Regions from separate parts of the Chromobacterium rhizoryzae genome, predicted to be linked through region 2. Evidence: predicted binding sites of a transcription regulator. Region 2 holds the regulator's gene; the other holds the start of a gene.
The links. The regulator FNR, encoded in region 2, switches genes on or off when oxygen is low (the NO sensors DNR and NnrR bind a similar motif). The targets are predictions, from matches to a motif close to TTGATNNNNATCAA.

Region 1: a site for FNR is predicted at 4,620-4,633, ahead of ccoN (cytochrome-c oxidase, cbb3-type subunit I). Genes of this name have one in related genera too.

The regions. Positions count from the first base shown of each region.
Region 1 covers NZ_CP066126.1:1,058,152-1,073,780, forward strand. Annotated here, with positions in the region: gene ccoG (cytochrome c oxidase accessory protein CcoG) at 1-1,173, opposite strand, end outside; gene ccoP (cytochrome-c oxidase, cbb3-type subunit III) at 1,329-2,246, opposite strand; gene JC616_RS04780 (cbb3-type cytochrome oxidase subunit 3) at 2,243-2,434, opposite strand; gene ccoO (cytochrome-c oxidase, cbb3-type subunit II) at 2,438-3,052, opposite strand; gene ccoN (cytochrome-c oxidase, cbb3-type subunit I) at 3,069-4,493, opposite strand; gene JC616_RS04795 (M61 family metallopeptidase) at 4,966-6,744, shown strand; gene pepN (aminopeptidase N) at 6,827-9,451, shown strand; gene JC616_RS04805 (Hsp20/alpha crystallin family protein) at 9,532-9,963, opposite strand; gene JC616_RS04810 (SgrR family transcriptional regulator) at 10,081-11,751, opposite strand; gene JC616_RS04815 (MFS transporter) at 11,871-13,082, shown strand; gene JC616_RS04820 (alpha/beta fold hydrolase) at 13,469-14,386, shown strand; gene JC616_RS04825 (2OG-Fe(II) oxygenase) at 14,446-15,090, shown strand; gene aroC (chorismate synthase) at 15,148-15,629, shown strand, end outside.
Region 2 covers NZ_CP066126.1:4,044,835-4,060,463, forward strand. Annotated here, with positions in the region: gene hscA (Fe-S protein assembly chaperone HscA) at 1-1,368, shown strand, start outside; gene fdx (ISC system 2Fe-2S type ferredoxin) at 1,378-1,719, shown strand; gene iscX (Fe-S cluster assembly protein IscX) at 1,852-2,043, shown strand; gene JC616_RS18360 (glutathione S-transferase family protein) at 2,219-2,854, shown strand; gene udk (uridine kinase) at 2,947-3,567, shown strand; gene JC616_RS18370 (hypothetical protein) at 3,569-3,895, opposite strand; gene JC616_RS18375 (VOC family protein) at 3,912-4,310, opposite strand; gene JC616_RS18380 (inositol monophosphatase family protein) at 4,396-5,187, opposite strand; gene JC616_RS18385 (RNA methyltransferase) at 5,390-6,169, shown strand; gene JC616_RS18390 (DUF1853 family protein) at 6,159-7,082, shown strand; gene fnr (fumarate/nitrate reduction transcriptional regulator Fnr) at 7,142-7,888, opposite strand; gene hemN (oxygen-independent coproporphyrinogen III oxidase) at 7,998-9,404, shown strand; gene JC616_RS18405 (alanine/glycine:cation symporter family protein) at 9,472-10,887, opposite strand; gene JC616_RS18410 (methyl-accepting chemotaxis protein) at 11,451-13,463, shown strand; gene JC616_RS18415 (substrate-binding periplasmic protein) at 13,470-14,174, shown strand; gene ugpQ (glycerophosphodiester phosphodiesterase) at 14,161-14,919, opposite strand; gene JC616_RS18425 (cytochrome d ubiquinol oxidase subunit II) at 15,057-15,629, opposite strand, start outside.

The DNA of each region.
Region 1 (15,629 bases), 2.3 Mb from region 2:
ATCGGTTTCGCGCACCAGCGAGGCGCGGTCGCGCAGCACGTCCACCTTGAAGGGCTTGCGCATCAGCATGGAGCCGATGGAGGTGGCGATAACGACGCTGAGCACCAGCGTATACAGTATCACGCGCGGGCGCTTGAGCCGGGAGGCGATGGCCTTTTCCGGGTATTTGCCTTCCAGCGCGTTTTCCGTGGTGTAACGGATCAGGCCGCGCGGATAGGCCATTTTATCCATCACCTCGTCGCAGGCGTCGATGCAGGCCGCGCAGCCTATGCACTCGTATTGCAGGCCGTTGCGGATGTCTATGCCCACCGGGCAGACTTGAACGCAGATGCTGCAGTTGATGCAGGCGCCCAGACCCTGTTCCTTCGGGTCGCTGCCTTTCTTGCGCGCGCCGCGCGGCTCGCCGCGCTTTTCGTCATAGGAAATGATCAGAGTGTCGGCGTCGAACATCACGCTCTGGAAGCGCGCGTACGGGCACATGTATTTGCAGACCTGCTCGCGCATGAAGTTGGCCAGCAGATAGGTGAAGCCGGCGTAGAAGAACATCCAGAACGCTTCCCAGGGCCCGTAGTCGAAGCGCGGCGCGGCGGCCACCAGATCGCGGATCGGCGTGAAGTAGCCCACCAGGGTGAAGCCGGTCCACAGCGAGAACAGGATCATCAAGGCGTGCTTGGTGAATTTGAGACGAAATTTGCGCAAGCTCATCGGCGACTTGTCCAGCTTGATGCGCTTGTTGCGGTCGCCTTCCACCCATTGCTCTATCCACAGCATGATTTCGGTGTAGACCGTCTGCGGACAGGAATAACCGCACCACAGCCGGCCGGCGATGGTGGTCCAGGTGAACAGGGCGAAGGCGCAGCACATCAGCAGCGCGGCCAGATAGACGAAGTCCTGCGGCCAGATGGTGAGGCCGAACAGGTGGAATTTGCGTTCGATCAGGTCGAAATGCAGCGCCTGGCGTCCGTTCCAGCTCAGCCAGGGCAGGCCGAGGAAGACCAGCTGGGTGCCTATGACGAAGAGCACGCGCAGATTGTTGAACAGGCCTTTGACGGCGCGCGGATAGATCTTGATATGCGACTCGTACAGAGAAACGGTCTCGGTGGCGTCGGGCTGCTGGCCGGCCTGGCGCGGCGGTTCGACCTTGATCGGAATTTCCTTGAGCGAATCGGACATGGGCGTTTCCTTCTCTGCGGATTTGGCCAAAGCCATGCGCGGCATGGACTTGGCGAAATGCGCGGCTGCGTCGGAGCGGAGATGTTATATGAAATCATATAACATCCTCGCGAAAGAATACTGCCCGCGTGAGCGGGCAGTAGGTCGGCACCGGTTTATTGCGGCGCTTTGGGGTTGTTGGACAAGCCCCAGACGTAAGCGGTCAACAGATGCACCTTGCCTTCACCCAGGAAGTCTTTCCAGGCCGGCATCTGGTTGTTGCGGCCGTTGGTGATGGTTTCGATGATGGTTTTCTCGCTGCCGCCGTACAGCCAGTTGTTGTCGGTCAGATTGGGCGCGCCCAGCTGCGGGTTGCCCTTGCCGTCCGCGCCGTGGCAGGCGATACAGACCGTGGCGAAGGTTTCCTTGCCGCGCACCGCGCGCTCCGCGTCATGCTTGCGCTTGGACAGGGAAAGCACGTAGTTGGCCACGTCCTTGACCTTTTCCTCGCCGAACGCCGCGCCCCAGGCCGGCATCTGGCCGTGACGGCCTTCGGAGATGGTGGTATGGATGGTCTTGATGTCACCGCCCCACAGCCACTTGTTGTCGGTCAGGTTGGGGAAGCCCTTGGCGCCGCGGGCGTCGGAACCGTGGCACTGCACGCAGTAGGTCTGGAACAGGCGCTTGCCCATTTCCTGAGCCTTGGGATCCGCGGCCACGGCCTTGACGTCCTGCTTCAGGAACTGGTCGTACAGCGGCTGATACTTGGCTTCCGCCTGTGCGCGTTCCTTCTTGTACTGGTCTACCGAGGTCCAGCCGAACATGCCTTTCCAGGTACCGAGGCCGGGATACAGGATCAGATAGACCACGGCGAAGGCCAGGGTCACGTAGAACATCAGCATCCACCAGCGCGGCAGCGGGTGGTTGTACTCGGAGAGGTCGCCGTCCCACACGTGGCCGGTGATCTCCACCTGTTCGCCCTTTTGCACCTTGATCTTGGATTGCGAAAACACCAGATAGGTCAGCCAGACGAGGCCGCCCAGCACGATCGCGGTGATCCAGATGTTCCAGAATTCGCTCACGAAATCACTCATTTTCTTGCTCCGTTGGAAGCTTGGTCTTGTTCCGCTTCCTGCACCTTGTCGTCGTCGAGGAAGGGCAGGTTGGCCGCGTCCTCATACCGGTTCTTGGAGCGCTTGCTGTAGGCGATGCCCAGCACCACGATGAAGAATGCAAAGCACACTACCGTGAACAGCGAGCGTCCGATGGTTACCCAGTCCATGGCTTAACGAACGTTCTTCAAGGCAAGGCCCAGGCCTTGCAGGTAAGCGACCAGCACGTCCATTTCCGACTTGCCCTCCACCTGGGCCTTGGCCTCGGCGATGTCCTTGTCGGTATAGGGAACGCCCACCAGGCGCAGCGCCTTCATCTTGGTCGGCACAATGTCGGCGTCGGCCAGATTCTTGGCCAGCCACGGGAAGGCCGGCATATTGGACTCGGGAACCACGTCGCGCGGGTTGATCAGGTGCACGCGGTGCCATTCGTCGGAGTAACGGGCGCCCACGCGGGCCAGGTCCGGACCGGTGCGCTTGGAGCCCCACAGGAAGGGGTGGTCGTACACCGATTCGCCGGCCACGGAGTAGTGGCCATAGCGCTCGGTTTCAGCGCGGAACGGACGGATCATCTGCGTGTGGCAGGTATGGCAGCCTTCGCGGATGTAGATGTCGCGGCCGGCCAGCTGCACGGCGGTGTAGGGCTTGACGCCGGCCACCGGCTGAGTGGTCGATTTCTGGAAGGCCAGCGGCAGAATTTCCACCAGACCGGCCACGCTGACGACCAGCAGGGTGAACACGATCAGATAGCCGACGTGTTCTTCGATCAGTTTTTGTATCTTATCCATGATGTTTCCTTGCGCCTCAATGAGCGTGGGCGGTGATGGCCGGGATCTTGGCGTCTACGGCACGGCCCGCGGTTACGGTGCGGAAGGTGTTGTAGGCCATCAGGAACATGCCGAGCAGGTACAGGAAGCCGCCGAGCAGACGCACGAAGTGGTACGGATAGGTGGCCTTGACCGCCTCTACGAAGGCGTAGGTCAGGGTGCCGTCCGGGTTCAGCGCGCGCCACATCAGGCCCTGGGTCACGCCGGAGATCCACAGCGCGGCGATGTACAGCACCACGCCGACGGTGGCGAGCCAGAAATGGGCTTCAACCAGCTTCAGGCTGAACATGGATTCGCGGCCGAACAGGCGCGGAATCAGGTAGTACATGGAACCGATGGTGATGAAGCCCACCCAGCCCAGCGCGCCGGAGTGCACATGGCCGATGGTCCAGTCGGTGTAGTGGGACAAGGCGTTGACGGTCTTGATCGACATCATCGGGCCTTCGAAGGTGGACATGCCGTAGAAGGACAGCGAGACCACCAGGAATTTCAACACCGGATCGGTGCGCAGCTTATGCCAGGCGCCGGACAGCGTCATGATGCCGTTGATCATGCCGCCCCAGCTCGGAGCCAGCAGCACCAGGGAGAACACCATGCCTACGGACTGGGTCCAGTCAGGCAGGCTGGTGTAATGCAGGTGGTGAGGACCGGCCCACATATAGGTGAAGATCAGCGCCCAGAAGTGCACCACGGACAGGCGGTAGGAGTAAACCGGACGGCCGGCCTGTTTCGGGATGAAGTAGTACATCATGCCCAGGAAGGCGGCGGTCAGGAAGAAGCCCACGGCGTTGTGGCCGTACCACCATTGCACCATGGCGTCCACGGCGCCGGAGTAGGCGGAGTAGGATTTCCACAGCGACACCGGCACGAAGGCGGAGTTGACGATGTGCAGCAGGGCCACGGCCAGGATGAAGGCGCCGTAGAACCAGTTGGCCACGTAGATGTGCTTGACCTTGCGGATGGCGATGGTGCCGAAGAAAACGATGGCGTAAACAACCCAGATCACCGCGATCAGCAGTTTGATCGGCCATTCCAGCTCGGCGTATTCCTTGCTGGTGGTCAGGCCCAGCGGCAAGGTGATGGCGGCCAGCACGATCACCAGCTGCCAGCCCCAGAAGGTGAAGGCGGCGAGCTTGTCGGAGATCAGCCGGACGTTACAGGTACGCTGCACCACGTAATAGGAGGTGGCGAACAGGCCGCAACCGCCAAAGGCGAAGATGACCGCATTGGTGTGCAGAGGACGCAGGCGGCCAAAGTGGAACCAGGGGCCGAAGTTCAATTCGGGCCACACCAGTTGGGCCGCAATGATGACGCCCACCAACATACCGACAATGCCCCACACGACGGTCATGATGGCAAATTGGCGCACCACCTTATAGTTATAAGTGGATTGCGTTTCCATTTAGGGTTTTCTCCAAGGTTGCTAACTCAGAACGTGACATATCTAATCGGCGGCTTGAAGTCCGGGAAACTGTCCCCATCTGTACCGATGTGACTGTATCCAGACGATGCCGCAGGGAAAACGACTTTTATTAAAATCAAGCGCTTGACCCAGATCGCAGCGGTACTGATGTCTGTATTAGCAGTTCATCCCGTATTGCGACAGCGCAATTTCCCCATTTAGTTAACCCGGCATTCTAAATCAATTACCCATATCGGGCCAGTTTGGACGGCCGGGGGATGTCGCTTTCCCATTTGTCTTTATTTATGTCTCAAGCGAGCGTGACAGTTCTTGCAAATACTGTTGCTACTGACCGAGATTGTATTGTCTGGCGGCCCAGCCTTCTTGACCTGGATCAAGATGTCATAAAACGCAGCGTTTACCCGCGGCAAGTGCTAAAATCAGAAGGTTTTGCAACGATTGCAGGCAGATCATGACCGTTTCCGTCCGCTACACCCTATGTCCGAGCGCCCCGGAGGCGCATCTTTTCGAGGTCGTCCTGACCGTTTCCCGGCCCGCCAAGAATGGCCAGATTTTCTCATTGCCGGCGTGGATTCCCGGCAGTTACATGATCCGGGAGTTCTCCAAACATATTGTGGAAATTCGCGCGGAATCCGCGGGAAAAGCGGTGCGGCTGGTCCAGCTGACAAAAAACAGTTGGCAAGCCGCGCCAGTCAAGGGCTCGTTGGTTCTACGCTATAAAGTTTATGCGTTTGATCTGTCGGTGCGCGGCGCTTATCTGGACGCGCAGCGCGGCTTCTATAACGGCAGCAGCGTTTTCCTGGCGGCGGACGGCTACGAGAACGAGGCTTGCGAGGTGGAGATCCTGCCGCCGGAAGGCAAGGCCTACGCCGATTGGAAGGTGGCGACCAGCTTGCCGGCGCGCGGCGCGGACAAGAAAACCGGCTTCGGCGGCTATCAGGCCGCCTCTTACGACGAGTTGATCGACCACCCGGTGGAACTGGGCGCTTTCGAACGCGTCAGCTTCAAAGCCTGCGGCGTGCCGCACGAATTCGTCGTCTCCGGCCGCTTCCGCGCCGACCTCAAGCGCCTGGCGCGCGACGCCAAGAAAATCTGCGAATACCAGATCAAGCTGTTCGGCGAGCCGGCGCCCTTCGAGCGCTACGTGTTCATGCTTTTCGTCGGCAAGGACATCTACGGCGGCCTGGAGCATCGCGCCTCCACCGCGCTGGTGGCCAACCGCGACGACTTGCCGCAGCAGGGCGTCGAGGAGATCGGCGACGGCTATCTGAAGCTGCTGGGCCTGATCAGCCACGAATATTTCCACAGCTGGAACGTCAAGCGGATGAAGCCGGCGGCGTTCACGCCCTACGATCTGAACCAGGAAGGCTATACCCGTCTGCTGTGGGCCTTCGAGGGCATCACCTCCTATTACGACGACTTGAGCCTGGTGCGTTGCGGCCTGATAGACGAGAAGCGCTATCTGGGCCTGCTGGCGGAAACCATCAGCGGCGTCGAGCGCGGCGCCGGCCGCTTGAAGCAGACGCTGGAGCAATCCAGCTTCGAAGCGTGGACCAAGTACTATCGACAAGACGAAAACAGCCCCAACAGCATCGTCAGCTATTACACCAAGGGCGCGCTGGCCGCGCTGGCGCTGGACCTGACCATACGCCGCGACAGCCAGGGCCGTCAGTCGCTGGACGACGTGATGCGCGCGCTGTGGCGCAAATGGCTGGACGACGGCAAGGGCCTGGCCGAGGACGAGTGGGAAAGCCAGGCGCAGGCCGTCACCGGCCTGGACCTCAAGGCCTTTTTCGATCGCGCGCTGCGCGGCGTTGAGTCCCTGCCGCTGGCCGAACTGTTGGCGGCCCAGGGCGTGGAGCTGCGCTTCGAGCCGGCGGCCAACGCCGGCGACCGCGGCGGCCTGGCGTTGAGCGGCAAGCCTGCGCCGGCCAGCCTGGGGGTCAAGGCCGTGGCCGAGGCCCAGGGCGTGCGCGTGCTCAATGTCTACGACGGCGGCGCGGCGCAAGGCGCCGGCCTGTCCGGCGGCGACGTGATCGTGGCCATAGACAAGCTCAAGGCCGTGGACCTGGACAAGGCGCTGGCGCGCTACCAGCCCGGCGATAAGCTGAAACTGCACTGGTTCCGCCGCGACGAACTGATCAGCGCGCAAGTGGAATTGCAAGCCGCTCCTGCCGACGCCTGCCGCCTGCTGTTGCAGGACGGCGGCGCGCAGTGGCTGCGCCGCTAATATTCATCGGGTCGGCGCCGCTGCCCGGCGTCGTCCCCCTCCAGCCAAGACCGGCGCAGCCGGCATCGAAGGAGACGTAGACATGGCTCAACAGCCGCAAGTCAAGTACCGCAACGACTACGCAGCCCCCGCTTTTCTGATCGACCGCGTCGATCTGAGCTTCGACATTGAAGACGACGCCACCCGCGTGCACGCGCGTCTGGTGGTGACCCGCAACGACAAGGCCGTGCGCCAGGACGATCTGGTGCTGGACGGCAGCGCCGCATTGGTGGCGGTGACGCTGGACGGCGAACGCCTGGGCGAAGGCGGCTACGCGCTGGCCGACGATCAACTGACCGTGCGCGGCGTGCCGGACAGCTTCATCCTGGAAGTGGAAACCGAGATCGATCCGGCGGCCAACACCAGTCTGATGGGCTTGTACGCGTCCAACGGCAATCTGTTCACCCAATGCGAGCCGGAAGGCTTCCGCAAAATCACCTATTACCTGGACCGTCCCGACGTGATGGCAAAGTTCACCACCACCATCATGGCGGACAAGCATAAATTCCCGGTGCTGCTCTCCAACGGCAACAAGGTGGGCGAGGGCATGGTGGACAAGAAGCGTCACTGGGTGAAGTGGGTGGACCCGTACAAGAAGCCGTCTTATCTGTTCGCCTTGGTGGCCGGCAAGCTGACGGCGCTGAAGGACAAGTTCGTCACCATGCGCGGCCGTGAAGTGGCGCTGGAGATCTGGACCGAACCGGCCGATCAGGACAAGACCCAGCACGCGATGGAGTCCCTGAAGCACTCGATGAAGTGGGACGAGCAGCGCTTCGGCCTGGAATACGATCTGGACATCTATATGATCGTCGCCGTCGGCGACTTCAATATGGGCGCGATGGAGAACAAGGGCCTCAACGTCTTCAACACCAAGTACGTGCTGGCACGCAAGGACACCGCCACCGACGCCGACTTCCAGGGCGTGGAGCGGGTGATCGGCCATGAATACTTCCACAACTGGACCGGCAACCGCGTCACCTGCCGCGACTGGTTCCAGCTGTCGCTGAAGGAAGGCCTGACCGTGTTCCGCGACCAGGAGTTCGGCGCCGACATGAGCAGCCGCGCGGTCAAGCGCATCGAGGACGTCAAGGGCCTGCGCGCTCATCAGTTCCCGGAGGACGCGGGCCCCACCTCCCATCCCATCCGCCCGGACAGCTATATCGAGATGAATAATTTCTACACCATGACGGTGTATGAAAAAGGCGCGGAAGTGGTGCGCATGTATCACACCTTGCTGGGCGAAGCCGGCTTCCGCAAGGGCATGGATCTGTATTTCAAACGCCATGACGGCCAGGCGGTGACCTGCGACGACTTCCGCGCGGCGATGGCCGACGCCAACGACGTGGACCTGGGTCAGTTCGGCCTGTGGTACAGCCAGGCCGGCACCCCGGTGCTCAGCGTCAGCGGCCGTTACGACAGCGTGGCGCGCAGCTACACCCTGAACGTGCGCCAATCCTGCCCGGCCACCCCGGGCCAGGAGCAGAAGCAGCCCTTCCACATCCCGCTGGCCCTGGGTCTGGTGGGCGCGGACGGCGCCGACCTGCCGCTGCGGATGGAAGGCGAGGCCGAGGCGCAGGGCGGCACCCGGGTGCTGGACGTCAAGGCGGCGGAGCAGAGCTTCACCTTCGTCGACGTGCCGGCTGAGCCGGTGCCTTCGCTGCTGCGCGGCTTCTCCGCGCCGGTGAAGCTGGATTTCGATTGGCGCGACGACCAACTGGCTTTCCTGATGGCCAACGACAGCGACAGCTTCAGCCGCTGGGAGGCCGGCCAGACCTTGGCCGAGCGCCTGTTCAAGCAGCTGTTGACGACGCTGGCCGCCGGCGGCGAGCTGAAGTTGCCGGAAACCTTCGTCTCCGCCTTCCGCGCGGTGCTCAAGGACCATGTCGCCGATCCGGCGTTCAAGGCCTTGATGCTGGCTCTGCCTTCCGAGGCGGAAATCCTGGAGATGGTGGAGGCGGCCGATCCGGCGAGCATCCATCAGGTGCGCGATTTCGTGCTGGACGAGCTGGCGCAGGCGCTGCGCGGCGAGTGGCGCGAGGCGTACGAGCTGAGCCAGACCCGCGATTACAAGCCGCAGGACGCCGGTAAGCGCGATCTGAAGAACCGCGCGCTGGCCATGCTGAACCGCCTGGACGACGCCTGGCCGGCGGAGGCCGCCTCCAAGCAGTGCCAGGAGGCGGACAATATGACCGACCAGATGGGCGCGATGCTGGCCTTGCGCGATCGCGACGGCGCCGAGCGCGACGATTGCTTCACCGCCTTCGCCGCCCGCTGGCAGGGCGACGCGCTGGTGATGGACAAGTTCTTCATGCTGGTGGCCAGCAGCCAACTGCCGGGCACGCTGGAGCATGTGCAGGCGGCGATGCAGCATCCGGCCTTCACCTTGAAGAACCCCAATAAGGCGCGCGCGCTGATCGGCACCTTCGGCGCCAATATGGCCTTGTTCCACGCCGCCGACGGCAGCGGCTATCGCTTCCTCGCCGATCAGGTGCTGGCGCTGGACGCGATCAATCCGCAGGTGGCCAGCCGCATCGTCAACGCCTTCCGCCGACTGAAGAAGCTGGAGCCGGCGCGTCAGGCGCTGATGCGCGAGCAGTTGCAGCGCCTGGCCGGGCAAACGCTGTCCAAGGACGTGTACGAGATCGTGTCCAAGATTTTGGAAGCCTGAGTCGTCTCGCGCCGCTCAACACAAAGCCCCGGTTTCAAACCGGGGCTTTTTTCATGGCGGCTTGGGTTGCCCGGCGCGGCTTATTCTACGCGCAGCCGTTGCCCGCCCTGTCCGCCTTGTTTCTTCGGCAGCGTCAGGCTGAGCACGCCGTTTTCATACTTGGCGCTGGCCGCGTTGCGTTCGATCTCGGCCGGCAGCTGGAAGCTGCGCGACACCGCGCCGTAAAACCGCTCGGTGCGCAGCGGGCGTTCGTCCTTGCGCTCGCTGTCCGTCTGACGCACTTCCGCCTTGATGGTGACCAGCGGGCCGTCCACTTCCACATGGATATCCTCCTTGCCGACGCCGGGGATTTCCGCGTGAACGGTGAACAGGGTTTCGGATTCCCTCACGTCGATCTTGATCTGGCTGGGCAGGGGATCGCCGTGCAGCGGCTTGATGAAAAAGCCGGGGCTGAAGTCGCGGAACAGTTCGTCAAACAGGCTAACATTGCCGCGGGAAGGCAGGATGTTCATCTCACTCTCCTTTTAGATCAATGGATTAGGTGTAAAACGGGCCCTGTTGTCGATATAGGGACGCCGCGCGGATTCTCAAGCCCCGGCGCGGGCGGAATGTGGCGGGACGCGCGCGTATCAGTCCGATTGGACAGGTCTCAGCCACAGGCCGGCGAAATCGGTCCAGCCGTTTTCGCTCATTTGCAGGCCGGCCAGCTGGGGACTGGCCTGATGGCCCTGGCGCTCATGCGATAGCGGCAGCACCCAGCCCTCGGCGCACAGCCAGTCGCCGATGGCGGCGTAACCGGCCATCCGCTGTTGGGTGTCCGGCTGGCGCTGGATGTCCTGCAATTGCGCGTTCAGCCGCGCCTGCGCCGCCGCGCCCAGGCCGCGCTGCAACGGTTGCCGGGTGCCCAGCCATTCGTGGCAGCTGTAGTCGCGATCGTCGTGCAAGACCTCGCTGCACAACATCAGATCGGCCTGCCGCCACCAGTCCTGATCGTGAAAAAAGGCGCGCCGGCTGAGGGCGTGGATCTCCAGGTCGATGGACAGGGCGGCCAGGCGCTGGCGGATGGCGGCGGCCAGCGGCGGAAAGCAGGGCAGGTCGTAATGGAACAGGCGCAGGCGGGGGCGGTCCAGCCGGGGGCGGCGCTCGGCTCGCGGCAAGGGATGTCGCCAGCCCGGCAGCAGGCCGGCCGCCGGCGTCTGCAGAACGTCGTTGGCCTGGACCAACGCGGGCTCGGCCAGCCAGCGCATCAGCGGAGCGCGCTCGCTATCCGGCAAGGCCGGGTTCAGCAGCAAATAGGTGCAGGCCGATTGCAGCGTGCCGTTGGCGTCGTCGTTGGCGTAATCCAGGCGCAGGTGGAAGTCCTGGCCGTCGTCGCCGGAGGGAATGAACCAGAGCTCGATCTCGTCCAGCAGCGCCCGCTCGCGGTAATGGGCGGCGAAGGCGGCCAGGCTCAGCCGCTGCTCGCTGTGGCGCAGCGCCCGGAACGGACCGCTGCCCACCGGCAGGCGTTCGAAGTCGGCGCCGCGCCGCAAGGGGACGATGGAGCTGTTGGCGGTGGCCAGCCGCTGCGGCCATAGAAAATCTCCGTCGTCCAAGCGGCAGCTGAAGGACAGCGGATCGTGGACCTCGACCGCGCTCAGGTGGCGGTATTGCCGCTGATAAGGATTGTCGGATTCGCGCAGTCGCAGCAGGCTGGCGGCCGCGGCGTCGGCCTGCAAGGGCGAGCCGTCGTGGAATTGCAGGCCGGGGCGCAGCCAGAAGCGCCAGCGCCTGGCCGCGGCGTCGCTTTCCCAGTGATGGGCCAGGCCGCCCTGCAGGCTTTGCAGCGCGCGGTCGAAACGGCATAGCCGGTCGAATATCTGCCGGACCAGATGGGATTCCAGCCGGCCGCTGACGGTGACCGGGTCCAGGCTCAGCGGCGCATGCGGTATCGGGATGCGCAGGCAGCGGCCTTGCGCGGCGCTGCCCAGGTATTGCGGCAGCGCGCTCAGCAATTGTTCGCGCCGCTGCGGCGGCAATTGGGCGAAGGCCTGCTCCAGCTTGCCGTCGCGCAGCAAGCGCTGCAGACGCTGCCATTCCAGCTGTTCCGGCGGGCAGAGCAGGCTTAGCCGCGATTTGCGGCCGCGCCCCCGGCCCGGCTCCCAGGCCAGCCAGCCGCGCTCGCGCATCTTGGCCAGCTGCAGCCGGGCGTTGCGCTCGCTGCAGTCCCACAGCGCGCACAGCTCGGCCAGCCCCGGCTGGGCGGGCTGCCGGCCGGCGTAGGCCTGGTGCAGCGCCTGATATTGTCGTTCCAGCTTCATGCTCGTTTCCGGTTGAGGGCTAGGCTAAAAGCGGAAGCAATTTGTTTGGTTCGCATCCATTTTTACATTCCGCTTTTAGCAGGATACTGGGGGCACTTCCTGTTTGCATAGGCCTTGGCATGATTGGCGAAAAAGAAATCCAGGTGCGTTGGCTGCTGGCCGGCTCCTGGTTGTTGACGATGAGCCGGGCGGTGATCGCGCCGCTGCTGGTGCTGACCCTGGGGCGGCAACTGAGCTTGAGCGGCGAGCAGACCGGCCTGCTGCTGGGCGGCGTCTTGCTGCTGTCCGCCTTGATGGGCTTGTACGGCGGCCATTTGCTGGATCGTTGGCCGCGGCGGCCGGTGCTGCTGGGCGCCGCGGCCTTGATCGCGTTGAACTATCTGGTGCTGCCGCTGAGCCAGCAGCTGTGGTGGAGCGCGCTGGCGCTGGCGCTCAGCGAGATCGGCCAGGCGGTGCACAGCATCGCGATCAAGGCCATGATCAGCGATTTGCTGCCGCCGGAGCGGCGCGGCAAGGCCTTTTCCCTGCGTTACACCCTGGCCAACGTCGGCTGGGCGCTGGGGCCCTTGCTGTGCAGCCTGCTGTTGGCTTGGGACGGGAACTGGCCGTTCTGGTGCGCGATCGCGCTGGCCGCGGCCGGCGGAGCGGCGACGCCGCGCGGCCCTTGCGCGCCCAGCCGGGAGGCCGGCGCGCCTGCGCCGGGCTTTCTGGCGACGCTGGGCCGTTTGCGGCAAGACCGGGTGCTGGTCTTGTTCACCCTGAGTTGCGCCTTGGCCAACCTGGTGTACGCGCGTTTTTCCAGCTATCTGCCCCTGTATCTGATGCAGAGCTTGCCGGAGGCCGAGGTGCTGCGCTGGATGTCGGCGCTGATCAGCTGCAACGCGGTCGGCGTGATCTTGCTGCAATACCCGCTGGGCCGGCGGATAGGCGACGCCGGCTTGATGAAGGCCATCGGCGCCGGCTTTCTGCTGCTGGGGCTGGGCACCTTGGGCTTGGGCTGGGTCCCCGGCGGGCTGCTGGGCATGTGCGCGGCGATGCTGGTGTTCACCGTAGGCGAGATCGTGCTGGTGCCGGCCGAATACCTGTACATAGACGCGATCGCGCCGGAGGACTGCAAGGGCGTCTACTACGGCGCGCAGAATCTGGCCAGTCTGGGCGGAGCGCTGGGGCCGATGCTGGCCGGCTGGATGCTGGCCCGCGCGTCCGGCGGGACTTTATTCGCGGCGATGGCGAGCTTGTGCGCGCTGGCCTGGTGGCTGGCGCTGCGCGGCGAGGCCTTGCGGCAGGCCCGGGGCGGCGGCGTGTGGCAGGCTTCGGCCTTGAAGACCTGAGAACCTGTTCAAAGTCTGCTGCGCTTCGGCGATACGGCGTTAAAAACAAGCTCAAAATGCTCATGTACCACTTGTACACTCCGCTTTTTCGCTCGTTTTCGCCTTGTCTCGCCCTTGCTCGCGAGACTTTGAACAGGCTCTGAGAACTTGTTTACGATCTGCTACGCGTCGGCGATACGGCGTTGAAAACGTCTTCAGAATGCTCATTACCACCCGTACATTCCGCTTCTTCAGCCGTGTCCGCCTTGTCTCGCTCTGGCTCGATAGACTTTGAACAGGTTCTGACGCAGGGCGGGCTTTCTCTTTGGCGGCTTTTTTGTCATGATCAAGCGCTTGTTTGAATTGTCGCGCAGACGACGAAGCAGACGCCGATACGAGGAGAAGGCATGGAAAAGCGCCAGCAGGACCGCTTTGTCGCGGTGGGCGGCGAGCAGCTGTATCTGAAACGCATTTATTGCCGCGAGGACGGCCCGCCGGTGCTGTTGTTGCACGGGGTGATGGCCAACGGCCGCACTTTTTACAGCGATTCCGGCCGAGGGCTGGCTCATTACCTGGCCGAGGCCGGCTACGATGTGTTCGTCGCCGATCTGCGCGGCCGCGGCCGCAGTCTGCCCAAGATCAGCCGCGCCTCGCGCCACGGGCAGACCGAGACCATCTGCGAGGATTTGCCGGCGCTGCATCGCCACATCCGCGAACTCAAGAACGGCGCGCCGCTGCATTGGATGGCTCATTCCTGGGGCGGCGTGCACATGTCCAGCTGCCTTATCCGCTTTCCCGAGCTGGCTGAGCAAGTGGCCAGCCTGGTTTACTTCGGCAGCAAGCGCAGCGTGCGGGTGCGCAATCTGAACAAGCTGGTGGAGGTGGACTTCATGTGGAATATCGCCTCGCGGGTCTTGATCCGCCTGTTCGGCTATCTGCCGGCGCGGCGCATCCGGCTGGGGGCGGACGACGAGAGCGACAAGAGCCATCTGCAAAGCAAACTGTGGGCGCAGCCCAAGCCCTGGGTGGACAGCGACGACGGCTTCGATTACGGTGCCGCCGCCCAAGGCGCCCATTTGCCGCCGGCCCTGTACTTCGCCGCCGGCCACGATCCCTGCCGCGGCCATCCGGAGGACGTGCGCCGTTTCCGCGACGAATCCGGCCCGCACCTGTCGCGGCTGCGCCTGCTGTCCCGGCGCGTCGGCCATCTGCACGATTACAACCATGTGTCATTATTGACCCATCCTGATGCCATCCGGGACCATTTCCCGCTGGTATTGGCATGGCTGCATGGTGAGTATGATCAGGTCAGCGAAAATTACTGATAAATGACATTTTCCTTGGCGCGCGGCTGTGGTAGAAATCGCGCCTGGGAGAATGAACCATGACACAAGACTTTGAAGTTTCGCCCTATTTGCTAGGGCCCGTTATCGACAACCTTGCCGAACAGGGCTGGGTCGTAGACCGCAGCCTGTTCTCTGCCGAAGACATCCGCCTGCTGCGCGAGGAATGCCTCGTCCACTGGCAGCAGGGCAAGTTCCATGAAGCCGCCGTCGGGCGCGCCGCGCAGCAAAACCGCCGCAGCGAAATCCGTTCCGACTCGGTGCTGTGGCTGGAGCCGGACAATGCCGATTCCGCCGCATCCTTGTATTTCTCCAAGCTGGACGCCGTCCGCCAGGCGGTCAACCAGGCCTTCTACATGGGGCTGGAAGACTTGGAGTCCCACTTCGCCGTGTACCCGCAGGGCGCTTTCTATAAAAAACACCTGGACCGCTTCCGCGACGACGACGCGCGCGCGCTGACCGCGGTGCTCTACCTGAACGACGACTGGCCGGCCGACGCCGGCGGCGAGATGCGGCTTTATCTGGACGAGGACGGCGAGCGCCATGTCGACGTCCGGCCGGAGGCCGGCACCCTGGCGCTGTTTTTGTCCGACCGCTTCTGGCACGAGGTGTTGCCGGCCGGCCGGCAGCGTTTGTCCATCACCGGCTGGTTTCGCCGCCGCATGGCGACGGCGGCCGGCTGGTAGGCCGACGGCTCGTGCTAGAATCTTCGCCAAGGATTCCGCATACAAAGGACAGTGAAGATGTCAGGCAATACCATGGGGTTGTTGTTCACGGTGACTTCCTTCGGCGAAAGCCACGGCCCGGCCATTGGCTGCGTGGTGGACGGCTGCCCGCCGGGGCTGGAGATCAGCGAAGCCGACATCCAGGCGGAGCTGGACCGGCGCAAGCCCGGCACCAGCCGCCACGTCACCCAGCGCCGCGAGCCGGACGCGGTGGAAATCCTGTCCGGCGTGTACGAGGGCAAGACCACCGGCACGCCGATCGCGCTGCTGATCCGCAACACCGATCAGCGCAGCAAGGACTACGGCAATATCGCCGACACCTTCCGTCCCGGCCATGCGGATTACTGCTATTGGCATAAGTACGGCATCCGCGATCCGCGCGGCGGCGGCCGTTCCTCCGCCCGCGAAACCGCGGTGCGGGTGGCCGCCGGCGCCATCGCCAAGAAATGGCTGCATCAGCGCTACGGCATCGTCATCCGCGGCCACATGAGCCAGATCGG
Region 2 (15,629 bases):
GCCACCAAGGACGCCGCGCGTCTGGCCGGCCTGAACGTGCTGCGCCTGCTGAACGAACCCACCGCCGCCGCCATCGCCTACGGGCTGGACAACGGCAGCGAAGGCATATACGTCGTCTACGATCTGGGCGGCGGCACCTTCGACGTCTCCATTCTCAAACTCAGCCGCGGCGTGTTCGAAGTGCTGGCCACCAGCGGCGACTCCGCGCTGGGCGGCGACGACTTCGACCATCGCGTCTACTGCTGGATGCTGGAACAAGCCGGCCTGTCCGGGCTAGGCGCCCAGGATACCCGCTTGCTGCTGACCCGCGCCCGCGAGGCCAAGGAAGCGCTGACCGAGCACGCGGAGACTCAGATCACCGCGCTGCTGTCCGACGGCCAGGCCCTGAACCTGACGCTGGACCAGGACACCTTCCGCGGCATCACCAAGAACCTGGTGGACAAGACCCTGCTGCCGGTGCGCAAGGCGCTGCGCGACGCCGGCGTCGCCGCGGACGAGGTCCATGGCGTGGTGATGGTGGGCGGCGCCACCCGCATGCCCCAGGTGCAAAAAGCCGTCGGCGATTTCTTCCGCCAGGAGCCGCTGACCAATCTGGACCCGGACAAGGTCGTCGCCTTGGGCGCGGCGATCCAGGCCAATGTGCTGGCCGGCAACAAGGGCGACGACGAGTGGCTGCTGCTGGACGTGATCCCGCTGTCGCTGGGCATCGAGACCATGGGCGGCCTGACCGAGAAGATCATTCCGCGCAACAGCACCATCCCTGTGGCCCGCGCTCAGGACTTCACCACCTTCAAGGACGGCCAGACCGCGATGTCCATCCACGTGCTGCAAGGCGAGCGCGAGCTGGTGGCCGATTGCCGTTCGCTGGCCAAGTTCACCCTGAGCGGCATCCCGCCGATGGTGGCCGGCGCGGCGCGCATCCGCATCACCTTCCAGGTGGACGCCGACGGCCTGCTGGAAGTGTCCGCCCGCGAACAGACCAGCGGCGTGGAAGCGCGCATCGAGGTCAAGCCCTCCTACGGCCTGAGTGACGAGGAAATCAGCCGCATGCTGACCGAGTCCATGACCCATGTGCATGAAGACATCGAGGCGCGCAAACTGCGCGAAGCCGTCGTCGACGCCACCAGCCTCAGCGAGGCCTGTCGCGTTGCGCTCGCCAGCGACGGCGACCTGCTGGACGCCGACGAACGCGCCGCGGTGGAAGAGGCGCTGGCGGCCGTGGACGCGGCCATCGCCGCCGCTCAAATCGCACGCGAGGTCAACGAGGCCTCCGGCCGCCTCAACCGCGCCACCGAAGAATTCGCCTCGCGCCGCATGGATCGCAATATCCGACGCGCGCTCAAAGGCCACAACATTTCCGATTTGTAAGGATCCGCCATGCCGCGAATCATCGTATTGCCCCACGCCGACCTCTGCCCGGAAGGCCTGGTCATCGACAACGCCGAACCCGGCCAGAACATCTGCCAGGTCCTGCTGGATCACGATATCGAGATCGAGCACGCCTGCGAGATGTCCTGTGCCTGCACAACCTGCCATTGCATCGTCCGCGAAGGCGGCGACTCCCTGAACGAAGCCGACGAGCTGGAAGAAGACCTGCTGGACAAGGCCTGGGGACTGGAAGCCCAGTCCCGGCTGTCCTGCCAGGCCATTGTCGCCGATGAGGATTTGGTGATAGACATTCCCCGGTACACCATCAACCACGCCCGCGAACACCACTAGGAACACGCCCTAAAATCCCTGTAGCCGCGTTGCGCCGCCTTGCCGTACCTCATGTACTGTCCGCGGCGGCGCGCCTTGCTACAGCCGCTGCGCTGGATTTTATGAGCGGTTCCCCGCTCAGGAGACAAGAAGATGAAATGGACCGACGTGCTGGACATCGCCATCGAACTGGCGGAAACCCATCCGGAAGTCGACCCCAAGACCGTGCGCTTCGTTGATCTGCACAACTGGGTCGTCGAGCTGCCGGATTTTGACGACGACCACAGCCGCGGCGGCGAACGCGTGCTGGAGGCGATCCAGCAAGCCTGGATCGACGAGGTGTAATAAGCCTCCCCGCCCCCCGTTTTAGCAAGGCCGCGTCGCAGGATGCGGCCTTTTTGCCGTCTTGGGCCCAAAACCCGCCGTCTCCGCATAGGAAAAGACGGGCCGATGGCGGTATCATCGGACAAAGGCTGCGACAGCCCGCCGGCAGCCTCCTCTTTCGAAACGGAGCTCCCTGATGTTCACCCTCATCATCGGCAATAAAAACTACTCCTCCTGGTCCCTGCGCCCCTGGCTGGTGCTGAAAATGCTGGACGAGCCGTTTGAAGAGCAGCAGATCGATCTCTACCTGTCCGACACCAAGGCCCGCATCCTGGCCGCCAACCCGGCCGGCAAGGTGCCCGTGCTGATAGACCGCAAGCTGCGGATCTGGGATTCGCTGGCCATCTGCGAATACCTGGCCGAATGCTTTCCCGCCGCCAAGCTGTGGCCGGACGACGCGGGACTGCGCGCGGTCGCCCGCTCCATCGTCGCCGAGATCCACTCCGGCTTCTCCGCGCTGCGCGAACACCTGGCGATGAATCTGACGCTGCGCCACATCAATTATCAGAGCACGCCGGCGGTGGAGTTCGACATCGCCCGCATCATCTCGCTGTGGGAAGAGCATCTGCCGCGCCACCAGGCCAACGGCGAATTCATCTTCGGCGGCTTCAGCATCGCCGACGCCTTCTTCGCTCCCATCGCCACCCGCTTCCACACTTATAACGTCAAATTGCCGGAGCAATCGCAGGCTTACGTCGATCGTCTGCTGGCTTTGCCGGCGATGCGGGAGTGGTATGAGGCCGCCCAGGCGGAAGGTCAGCGCGCGTCATAGCGGATAATGTCGCAATTAGAGTGGAAGGACGCGCCATAACTCATTAGAATGGCGCGTTTTTTTATCATTTTTACGCGTAGAAGGATAGTTTCATGACCACCCCGTTCATCATCGGCGTTGCAGGCGGCAGCGGCAGCGGTAAAACCACGGTGACCAATCAAGTGCTGGAAACCATTGGCTCCGAGATGGCGGCAGTGATCATTCAAGACTATTACTACCGCGATCAGAGCCATCTGACCTTCGAACAGCGGCTGGCCACCAACTACGACCACCCGCAAGCCTTCGACTGGCCGCTGCTGATCGAGCACATCGACGATCTGCGCAACGGCCGCGCCATCGAAATGCCGGTCTACGACTTCGCCAACCACACCCGCGCCGAGGAAACCATCACCGTGCAGCCGGCGCCGGTCATCGTCATCGAAGGCCTGTTCCCGCTGTACGACGCCGCGCTGCGCGACATGATGTCCTTGAAGATCTTCGTCGACACCGATTCCGACGTGCGCTTCATCCGTCGTCTCAAGCGCGACATCACCGAACGCGGCCGCACCACCGACAGCGTGATCGAACAATACCTGACCACGGTGCGCCCGATGCACAACCAGTTCATCGAGCCCACCAAGCGCTTCGCCGACGTGATCCTGCCGCACGGCGCCAATGATCCGGCGGTGGACATCATCACCACCAAGGTGGCCAGCCTGATGGTGCACAACTGATTTACCCGGCGGCGTCCGCGCCGCCGTCTTCCGCCCGCTTAGCGGGCCCCAAGCACAGGAGCACTCCATGCACACAATCAAACCGCGCAATCCGCACGCTTGCGCGCCCATCATGAAAAAAGGCGGCGCCCACGGACAAAGCCGCTCCGGACAGCGCCAGGCCGGACGCCAGGCCATGCTGGCCGAACTGGATCTGGATTGGGATCTGGATTGGAACGAAGCGGACGCCTATCCGCCGCAGCCGCAAGCCGCTGCCGACGACGAGCCGGCGGTTTTTGGCGACGTGAATAACAAAGAGCCGCGCAATGCGCGGCTCTTTGTTATTCACGGGGCCCAGCCGGCGTTTAAACGTCGGACTTCAACTGCAGCAAATCCCAACGATTGCCGTACAAGTCCTCGAACACCACCACGGTGCCGTATTCCTCCTCGCGCGGCTGCTCGCTGAAGCTCACGCCCGCCGCCGCCATGCGGCGGTAATCGCGCCAGAAATCGTCGGTATGCAGGAAGAAACCCACGCGGCCGCCGGTCTGGCCGCCCACCGCCGCCTGCTGCCGCGCATTGCTCGCCTTGGCCAGCAGCAGCGCGCACTCGCTCGCTCCCGGCGGCGCCACGCGCACCCAGCGCTTGTCCTCGCCCTGGCGCTCATCCTCCAGCAAGACAAAGCCCAGCTTGTCCACATACCAGGCGATGGCTTCATCGTAATCCGTCACCACCAGGGCGACCGAACCCAAAAACTGTTTCATATCATGCTCCAAACAAAAACGGCGCCCCCGAGGACGCCGTGACGCGTTAGCCGCTCAAGCCCCAAGGGGCCCAAGCCGGCAGCGCTTACTTGCCGATATGCGGCGCCAGCGTATGCAGCAGCTGCGCCAGCACTTTCGGGTTGGCGGCGACGATGTCGCCGGACTCCAGCCAGCCTTGTTCGCCGGACAAATCGGTGACGATGCCGCCCGCTTCCTGCACGATCAGGCTGCCCGCGGCGATGTCCCAAGGCTTGAGGTTCAGCTCCCAGAAACCTTCCACGCGGCCGCAAGCGACATTGCACAGGTCCAGCGAGGCCGCGCCTTCGCGGCGTACGCCGGCGGTCTTGGCCAGCACATCCTTGAGCATGCCCAGGTATTGGTCGATATAGCTTTGGTCGGACACCGGGAAGCCGGTGGCGATCACGCATTCATTCATCATGAAGCGTTTGGACACGCGGATGCGGCGATCGTTGAGGAAGGCGCCGACGCCGCGCGAGGCGGTGAACAGATCGTTGCGGTTGGGGTCGAAGACCACGGCTTGCTGCACCTGGCCCTTGTGCGCCAGCGCGATGGAGATCGCGTACTGCGGGTGGCCGTGCAGGAAGTTGGTAGTGCCGTCGATCGGATCGATGATCCACTCGTATTCCGACGAACCGATGCCTTTCGCGCCGGACTCTTCTGCTAGAATCGCGTGCTTGGGATAAGCTTCCAGAATGGAAGCGATGATGGACTCTTCCGCGGCGCGGTCCACTTCGGTCACGAAGTCATTGTGTTTCTTGCGCTCTACGCGCACCGCGTCGAGATTCAGCGACGCGCGCTGGATGACACTGCCGGCGCGGCGAGCGGCTTTCACCGCGACATTGAGCATCGGATGCATTGACGGCCTCTACACTTTCAACCATGACAGACGTCCGCCACATGACGCGACGTCTGCTAGTAACAATCTGGGTTAAGGAACAAGAAAAACCCGGCGCAATCGGGCAAGGCCGCACGCCTGCCCAATCCGGCAAACGCTGGCCTTGCGCGCAAAACGGCGCGCGGGCTTTCGATAAGCCGGCTATTTTAATGTGAAACTGCTGATGAATAAACCCCAAGTACCTGATTTTCTGAAAAACATTCGCATCGTGTTGGCCCGCCCCAACCATCCGGGCAATATCGGCTCCGCCGCCCGGGCGATGAAAACCATGGGCCTGAGCCGGCTGTATCTGGTTGAACCCAAAGTGTTTCCCAGCGACGAGGCCAATACGCTGGCCTCCGGCGCGGTGGATCTTCTGGAGCAGGCCACCGTGGTGTCCAGCCTGGCCGAGGCCTTGCAAGACGTCACCATCGCCTGCGCGCTGACCAGCCGCCGTCGCGAGCTGACCACCCCGCTGTCCACCCCGCGCCAGACCACGCCGGAACTGGTGGCGCGCGCCCGCGCCGGCGAACAGGTGGCCCTGGTGTTCGGCAACGAGACCTTCGGCCTGTCCATTGAAGAAGTCGAACAATGCAACCGCCTGGTGACCATCCCCGGCAACCCGGACTACTTCTCGCTGAATCTGGCGATGGCGGTGCAGGTGATGACTTACGAACTGTTCAGCCACACCGGCGTGGACGTCGACTATCTGCGCGCAGACAGCGACGCGGCGGCGCTGGGCGAGGTGGAGGGCTTCTGCGGCCACCTGGAACAGACCATGGACAAGATAGGCTATTTCCGCCGCCGCAACAGCGAACGGATGATGCGCCGGATGCGCACCCTGTTCAACCGCTCCGGCCTGCTGCGCGAGGAAATCGACATCCTGCGCGGCTTCCTCAAACAGGTGCAGCGCGCCGCCGACGGCGAAGTCCGCCGCGACGCGCCCGGACAGGATGGCGAATAAGCCGCCGTTCACCCTGCCCTACGCGCACCCGGCGGTGCGCGATCTGGCTTTTCTGCTCTCCGCGCCCTCTCCCTGGCGCAGCGGCGCGGACATCCCGCCGCAGCGGCTGCTGGGGGCCGACGGCCCGGCCTTGCTGCAAACGCTGGACGCCGATCCTGCCGAACTTCAGCACTGGCTGGCGCGCCAGCCCACCCGCCGTCTGGGCCATTACGCGGAACGGCTGCTGTCCTTCTGGTTCCGGCTGGCGCCGCACATCGAACTGGTGGCCAGCAATCTGCCGGTGCGCGCGCCGGACGGCCGCACCGTCGGCGAGTTCGACTTCCTGCTGCGCCTAGACGGCCAACCGCTGCATCTGGAAGCCGCCAGCAAGTTCTATCTGCAACTGGGCCGCAGCGCGGACACCTTGACCGGCCCCAGCCTGCGCGACGCCTGGGCGCTGAAAGCCCATAAACTGCAAACCCAGCTGCGCCTGTCCCGCCACCCGGCGGCGCAAGCGACGCTTCCGGCGGGCTTTGAGGGCTGCGCGGTCGGCGCCCGGCTCAGCGGCTGGCTCTTCCACGCCCGCGACACCGCGCCGGAAGCGCCGCCCGGCGCCCAGCCGCTGTACGGGCAATACTGGCCGCTGCGCGGCGACTGGCCGGCGTTGAATGCGGATTCGCGCTGGGCCTGGCTGCCCAGGCTCAGTTGGCTGGCGCCGGCGCGCCGCTCACGGGAACACACCGCCGACGCGGCGGAACTGCGCGCGCGCCTGGAACAGGCCGAGGCGCCGCAGCTACTGGCCGAACTGCAACCCGGCCCCGACGGCGACTGGCATGAAGTGGCCCGCGGCTTCGCCGTGCCGCCGGGCTGGCCTCAGGAAGCGCCGCTGTCGCGGCTGCTGCTGCAAATCGCGGACTGCGCGCCGGCCCCATGAAAAAAGGCAAGCCCGAGGGCTTGCCTTGCGTTTTCCATCTGTCCGCCCGCGCGGCGGAATCAATGTCCGTTGGCGTGAGCGCAGCCGGAAATCAGCGCCTTCAATTCGTCCACCATCACCAGTTGGATGTGCTTGTGATCGACGGTGATCCAGCCTTGCTGCTGGAACTTGGACAGCGTGCGGCTGACGGTTTCCAGCTTCAGGCCGAGGAAGCTGCCGATTTCCTCGCGGCTCATGCGCAGGATGAAGTCGTTGGCGGCGAAGCCGCGGGTGGACAGACGCTGCGACAGATTGAGCAGGAAGGCGGCCAGGCGCTCTTCCGCCTTCATGTTGCCCAATAACAACATTACATTCTGATCGCGAACGATCTCGCGGCTCATCAGACGGTAGAAATGGTGCTGCAGGGTGGGAATTTCGCGGCCCAGGCTCTCCATGCGGCTGAACGGCAGCTCGCACACCTCGCTGTCCTCCAGCGCGATGGCGTCGCAGCCGTGCACATTGGCGGAAATGCCGTCCAGGCCCATCAGTTCGCCGGACATATGGAAGCCTGTGACCTGCTCGCGGCCGTCCTGGCTGGCGACGCTGGTCTTGAAGAAGCCGGTGCGCACCGCGAACAGCGAACGGAAGCCTTCGCCGCTGCGGAACAAGTACTCGCCGCGCTTCAAACGGCGGCTTTGGCGGATCACCGCGTCGAGCTGGGTCAGCTCCTCGCGGTTAAGCCCCACAGGTAGACAAAGTTCCTTCAGGCTGCAGTTGGAGCAGGAGACCTTCAGGTTATGCAAAGAGATATGGTTCTGATCGGACATGGCATGTTTAGTACAAGCTTGCGATGAAGCTTGACCCTTATCAAAGCGAAATTCGCAGGATTTCCGCAAATTTACCAGTCCACCAGAGGTTTTGCCATCCAAATACGACATGAAGACCACCCACCCATTTTCTCCTGCCCATTTTGAATTCGACCGCGCGCTGATTGAGCGCCTCGACGGGACAGGTCCTAGATATACGTCATACCCGACAGCGGATCGCTTTACGCCGGGTTTTGCCGAAAGAGACTACATCCACTGGCTACGGCAGCGCAGCATCGGCGCCAACCGGAAACCTTTATCATTGTACGCTCATATACCTTTTTGCAACACTATCTGCTACTACTGCGGTTGCAACAAGATCATCACCAAGGACAGCGGCAAAGCGGACTTGTACCTGGACTACCTGGAGAAGGAGGTCCGCATGATCGCCTCCTGTCTGGGCCGCCGCGAGCAAGTGATACAGCTGCATTTCGGCGGCGGCACCCCCACTTTCTTGTCCGACGCGCAACTGGAACGATTGATGACCTTGCTCAAGACTCATTTCGAGTTCTTGAAGGAGGGGGAGTATTCCATAGAAATAGACCCGCGCAAAGTCAGCGCGGCGACAATCTTCAAACTGGCCGAACTCGGCTTCAACCGCATCAGCGTCGGGATTCAGGACTTTGAACCGGCGGTGCAGCAGGCGGTGAACCGGGTGCAGTCCGAAGAGGAAACACTGGAGGTGATCCAGGCCGCGCGCGACGCCGGCTTCAAGTCCGTCAGCGTCGATCTGATCTACGGCCTGCCGCTGCAGACCCGGGAATCGGTGCGCCGCACGCTGGACAAGGTGATCGCCATCGGGCCGGACCGGCTGGCGCTGTACAACTACGCCCACCTGCCCACCGTGTTCATGCCGCAGCGGCGCATCAACGAGGCCGATCTGCCCTCGCCGGAAACCAAGCTGGACATCCTGCAGGACTCGGTGCAGCGCCTGGCCGACGCCGGCTATGTCTTCATCGGCATGGATCACTTCGCCAAGCCGGACGACGAACTGGCCTCCGCCCTGCGCCAGGGCCGGCTGCAACGCAATTTCCAGGGTTACTCCACCCATGCGGACTGCGACATGATCGGTCTTGGCGTGTCCTCCATCGGCAAGATCGGCCCCTGTTACAGCCAGAGCGCCAAGGACTTGGACAGTTATTACGCGGCGCTGGACAGCGGCCATCTGCCGGTGTTGCGCGGGCTGACGCTGGACAATGACGACATCCTGCGCCGCAGCATCATCCAGGGCCTGATGTGTCGCTTCTCGCTGTCGGTGGAGGCGCTGGAAGAGATCCACGGCATCAACTTCGCCGAGTACTTCGCCGAAGAACTGCCGCAGATCCGCGAATACCAGCAACTGGGCCTGCTGTCCTTCGACGGCGACTTCATCATGGTGGAGCCCAAGGGCCGCTTCCTGATCCGCAATATCGCGATGATCTTCGACCGGCATCTGCGAGAGCGCCGCACCCAGGCGCGCTACTCCAAGACCATTTGAACGGGGCTAGCAACAAAACAGCCCGCGTCTGGACGCGGGCTGTTTATCGTTGGAGCCGGACGCAGGCTTACCAGATGTCTTTTTCCACCTTGGCGGCCAGTTCCGGGTAATCCGCCACCTTGAACACCGGGGTGGACTCGCCCCGCTTCAGCTGACGCTCGTAATCCTTCAGCACGATGAAGAAATAACGCGACAGCAGCACGATGGCCACCAGATTGATCAGCGCCATCAGGCCCATGGCGAAGTCGGCCATATCCCACACCAGCGGCAGGCTGGCCACCGCGCCGAACATCACCATCGCCAGCACGATCAGACGGAAGGCCAGCAAGATCCCCTTATTGCTGCGGATGAATTCGACATTGCCCTCGGCGTAAGCGTAATTGCCGATGATGGTGGAAAAAGCGAACAGGAACATCGCCACCGCTAGGAAGGACGCGCCTATCGGGCCGAACTGCGATTCGATCGCCTTCTGCGTCAGCGCCACGCCGCTCAAACCCTGGTCATACACGCCGGACAGCAGAATGATGGCGGCGGTGGCGGTACAGATCACCATGGTGTCGATGAAGACGCCGAACATCTGGATCGCGCCCTGACTCGCCGGGTGACGCGAAGTCGCCGTCGCCGCCGCGTTGGGGGCGGAGCCCATGCCCGCCTCATTGGAGAACAGGCCGCGCTTGATGCCCAGCATCATCGCCTGGCTCACCGCATAGCCGGCAAAGCCGCCCGCCGCCTGCTCCAGACCGAAGGCGCTCTTGACGATCAACACGATCAAACCCGGCAGCTCGGCCGCGTGCGCCGCCAAGACATAGAAGGTCATCAGCAGATAAATGGCCGCCATCACCGGCACCAGCCACTCGGCCACCCGCGCCACCGAGCGCACGCCGCCAAAAATGATGGGGGCAGTCATCACCACCAGGGCGATGCCCACCATATAGCGGTTCCAGCCCCAGGCGCCCTCGGTGGCCGCCACGATGGAGTTGGCCTGCACCGCGTTGAACACCAGGCCGAAGGCCAGGATCAGACACAGGGCGAAGATCACGCCCAGCCAGCGTTGCCCCAGGCCTTTCTGGATGTAGTAGGCCGGGCCGCCGCGGAAGGTGTCGTCATGGTGATTGGTCTTGAACAGCTGCGCCAAAGTCGATTCGGCGAAAGCGCTGGCCATGCCCAGCATGGCGGTCAGCCACATCCAGAACACCGCGCCGGGGCCGCCGGCGGCAATGGCGATGGCCACGCCGGCGATATTGCCGGTGCCCACCCGGCTGGCGAGGCCGGTGGCGAAAGCCTGGAACGGCGAAATATCGTCCTTGCTGCGATGGCCGCCGCGGCCGCCCATCATTTCGCGCCAGCCGCGCGCGAACAGCCTCAGCTGCAACAGGCCGGAACGCAACGAGAAATACAAGCCGACGGCCAACAACAGACCGATCAGCATCTTGCCCCAAATCACATCATTGGCGGCATTGATAAACGAATGAAGCAAGTCCATGGATCCTCTTAAAGCTCTGAGCGTGGCAATCTGGAAATGGGCGACGCGCGCCGGAAGGATTTCAGACTGGAAGATTGACCCCGTCCCGATCTTGGCGCCGGGCTCGAGGGTTGCGGTCTTGACGAGACGGCTCCCCGCGGCCGTCAGGCCGCCTGCTTCGGGACACCGCTTCGTCAGACTGTTTTGATGCGAAACCCGGCGAATTTAGCAAAATAGAGTGATTGCTGGCAATGCCGGACGCCATCGGCCAAAGCCGCGCCAGCCGGCTTTCCGTCGCGCCCGGGAACGCCTTTGTCATTGATCCCGTCCAGAGAGCGGCCTATTTATCCAAGCACAAAACAATCAAAAGTCATTTTTGATGACTTAAGCATTATGGCCGGTTGCCTTCATACGCCAGACAAGGCAAAGCTCATGCTCCCGCCCGCAATGAACTGATACGCGACGCTTCAGCCCAGCCATCGCATTTCATGCGGCAATCGCAGTCCGTGAAAATTGCCTATTCTGGAACTGGCGCGGTAGACGTTCACATTGCGGGCGTCGCCGCCACAGTCAGGAGCGAAATCATGACAACGCCCGTGGTAAGGCTGATGCAGCGCTTGAGCTACCCCAGCCGCTTTGCGCTGATCGGCGCGGTCTTTGCCGTCGCCTTACTCTATATGGTGTACGGTCTGTATCGAACCAATCAGGACAATATCGACTTTTCGCAAAAAGAAAGAGTCGGCGTGTCCTACATCCAGCCGCTGCATCACCTGCTGGGCGCGCTGGAACAAGCTCAGGATCTGGCCGTGCGAGCGGCGCAGGGCGAGGCCGCCGCCAAGGCGGCGCTGCCGGCGGCGCAGGCGCAGTTGGAGCAAGGCTGGAACCGGCTGCAAAGCGCCCATGAACAATACGGCGCCATCCTGCAAACCGACGAGGCCTGGAAAACCGCCAGCGCCGCGCGAGGCACGCTGTCGCGGATAGGCGCAGCGCCGCCGCCGCAAGTGATCGCCAGCTTCGACAGCACCGCGGACAAACTCAACGCCCTGCTCGGCGCCGCCAGCGACAATTCCAATCTGACGCTGGACCCGGACATCGACAGCTATTACCTGATGGACGCCGCCACCGCCAAGCTGCCCTCGCTGAGCAACTACATCGGCGAAGCGCTGGCCTGGGCCGCCAAACCGGAAGCCGGCCAGGCGCTGACGCCGGCGGAACGCGACCGCCTGGTGGAACTGCGCCCGCTGATCAACGGCGCGCTGGACGGCTTGAATGGCGATCTGGCCAAGGCGCTGGCCTACAATCCGGCGCTGAAGACCGCGCTGAACGCCGAATCCCAGGCCTTGGCCGCGTTTCATCAAGGCCAGGGCGCGGCCATAGACAAGGCCATCGCCGGCCAAACCGGCGCGGCCTTGGCGGTGAGCGGCATGGCGGCGAAAAACGCCGAGATCGGCGCCCGCTTCGGCGACGTGACGCTGAACAATCTGGACACGCTGCTGCAAGCCCGCATCGAACGGATGCAGGCCCAGCGCAATTTCTACATCGGCATCGGCCTGGCCGCCATGCTGCTGGCCAGCTTCCTGTTCCACCAGCTCTATCTGTCCATCACCCTGCAACTGGGCGGCGAGCCTTTCTACGTTCAAAGCGTGGTCGAGCAATTGGCCGCCGGCCAGCTGGGCACCCGCATCCAGTTGCGCGAACAGGACCGTAGCAGCTTGCTCGCCTCCATCGGCCAGATGCGCGACCAATTGCGCGACACCGTGACCCAGTTGCTGGACACCTCGCGCGAAGTCAATTCGGCCGCCGACCAGATGGCGCAAAGCGCCCAGAACGTGTCCCACAGCAGCACCAAGCAAACTCAGGCGGCGGCCAGCATGGCGGCGGCGATCGAACAGTTGAGCACCAGCCTGATGGTCAGCGCCGAGCAATCGGAACAAGCCAATCAACTCTCGCGCGCCGCGGTCAGCCAATCCAGCGAGGGCAACGCCATCATCCACGACGCCAGCGCCAGCATGGACAGCATCGTGCGCGACGTGTCCTCGGCCTCGGAAACCATAGGCGCGCTGGGCCAGCAATCGGAGTCCATCGCCAGCATCGTCGATGTGATCCGCGATGTCGCCGACCAAACCAATCTGCTGGCGCTGAACGCCGCCATTGAAGCCGCGCGCGCCGGCGAACAAGGCCGCGGCTTCGCCGTGGTGGCCGACGAGGTGCGCAAGCTGGCGGAACGCACCGCGCAATCCACCACCGAGATCAGCACCATCGTCTCCGACATCCAGCGCACCTCGCAGCAGGCCATCGCCAATATGCAAACCGGCATGAGCGCCATCATGCAAGGCCAGGAAAACACCCGCAACGCCGGCGCCAGCATCGCCTCCATCCGCCAATGCGTGGACCAGGTGCTGGACAGCATCCATCAAATCACTCAGGGGCTGAAGGAACAGAGCAGCGCCAGCCAGTCCCTGGCGCAAAACGTGGAGAGCGTGGCGCGGATGTCGGAAACCAACGCCAGCGCCGTCGAAGCCAGCGCGCAGACCGCCGGCGAACTGCAGTCGGTGTCGCAGCGGCTGGGCCAGCTCGCCGGCCGCTTCAGCGTCTAGGCCGCGATGCGGCGCCTGCTGTGGCTGGGGATCGCGGCGCTGGCCCCGGCGCCGGCCGCGGCGGCCGGGCTGACCATACTGGTCAGCCCTCAGCCTCCCATCATCGAAGTGTCAGCCGATCAGCAACGCGTCTCCGGCGCCACCATCGACCTGATGCGCGCGCTGTCGCAACGCGCCGGCCTGCCGTTCAAGTTCGCGCCCTACCCCACCGCCCGCGCGGTGCTGCTGGTCCGGCACACCCCGGACACCTGCCTGACCGCCGCCCGCTTTCCCGAACGCGAGGCGCTGTTCCGCTGGAGCGAGCCCATCATCCGCCTGCGGCTGGTGCTGCTGGCGCGTCAAGACGAGACCCGCCGCTTCGGCAAGGCGGAGCAGGCCCGGCAATTCCACATCGGCGCCGTGCGCGGCACCGCCGTGGCCAGCCGGCTAAGACAACAGGGCTGGGCGCTGGACGAAAGCGCGGACTTGGAAACCAGCCTGCGCAAACTGCAATTGGGCCGCATCGACTTGCTGGCCACGCTGGATGTGGGCATACAGGGCATGGCCGACAAAATGAAAATGGCGACGCCGCGCGTCGCCCTGGTGGTGAATGAGACGGACATCTATTTCGCCTGCCATCCTCAATTGAGCGACGACGCCATGCAACGGCTGAACCACGCCATCCTGACGATGAAGGCGGACGGGAGCTTCAAGGCTTTCAATCTGAAATAGGCCGCAGCAAATCCAAGCGATCCGTGCAGACGCTGTCCACGCCCCAGGCCAGCAAGCGCTCGGCGTCGACCGGCCGGTTCACCGTATAGCACAGCAATTGAAAGCCGGCTCGCTTGATCTCGGCGCTCAGCTCAGCGTTCAAGCTCTGGTGATCACAGTGCAGCGCAATACAAGCCAGCTCGCGCAAACGCGCCTCCCAGTCCGCCGGCGCCTGCTCCACCAGCCAGGCGCGCGGCAGACACGGCGCGGCATCGCGCGCGGCGCGCAGCGCCTCGTCGGAAAAAGACGACAGCAAGGGCGGCTGCGCGGCGCCGACCCATAGCCGCGCGGCTTCCGCCGCCACCGCCGCGCCGGTGTCCGCCTCCCGTCCCGGGCAGGGTTTGATCTCGATGTTCAAGGCGATGCCGTGCGCAAGGCAATAAGCGGCGACATTGTCCAGCGTCGGCATCGGCTCGCCGGCAAAAGCCGCGCCCTTCCAGCCGCCGGCGTCCAGCCGCGCCAATTGCGCCATGCTCATCGCCGCCGCCGCGCCGCGGCCGTTGCTGGTGCGCTCCACCGTGTCGTCGTGCAGCAGGAAGCAAACATTGTCCGCGGACAGCTTCACATCGCATTCCGCGCCGCGGTAGCCGTAGCGCAGACCTTCGCGAAATCCCGCCAGAGTGTTCTCCGGCGCCAGGACGCCGCCGCCGCGATGGGCGATGAAGCGGGGATAAGGCCATTGCCGGCCGGACGTGGACTGGGACATGGGCGCTTCCTTGCGGACCTCGGACAAAAGGCGTCATTGTCGCCGACGCGGATTGCAGGCGGATGACGCGCTTCCAGTATGGCAAAAGCCGCCTCTGCTCGGCAAAGGCGGCTTCGTCAAGGACGGAAATCGCAAGCTTATTGGTAAGTCAGCGCATTGGCCTTGCCGTGGAACACCCGATAGACAAAGGCGGTGTACAGCAGAATCACCGGCAGCACCACCGCCGCGCCCCAGAAGATCACCCACAGCGCCGCGGTGTCGCTGGCCGCCTGCCAGATGTTCAACCGACCGATCACCACCTCAGGGAACACGCTATAGGTCAATCCCCAGAACGACAACAGCACGATGCCGACGGTGCAGGCGAACGGCGCCCAGCACCAATTGTCGTTGCCTGCCGCCTGGCGCACCGCCAGCCGCGGCAGGATCACCCACAAGGTGGCGAACAACACGATGCAACCCAAGGGCAGCGGCAGCAACAACAGGAACTCCGGCAAGGCGAACCACTTGGCGGCGATATGGCTGCTGGCCAGCGGCGTGGCCGCCGACACCAGCAGCACCGACAGGCCGGCGCCGGCCAGGCTGCGCCGCGCCCAGGCCACCGCCTTGGCCTGCAAGGCGCCGCTGGTTTTCATGATCAGCCAGCCGGCGCCCAACAGCGTATAGGCCGCCGCCAGGCCGATGCCGGCCAGCAAGGCGAAACCCCAGGCCAG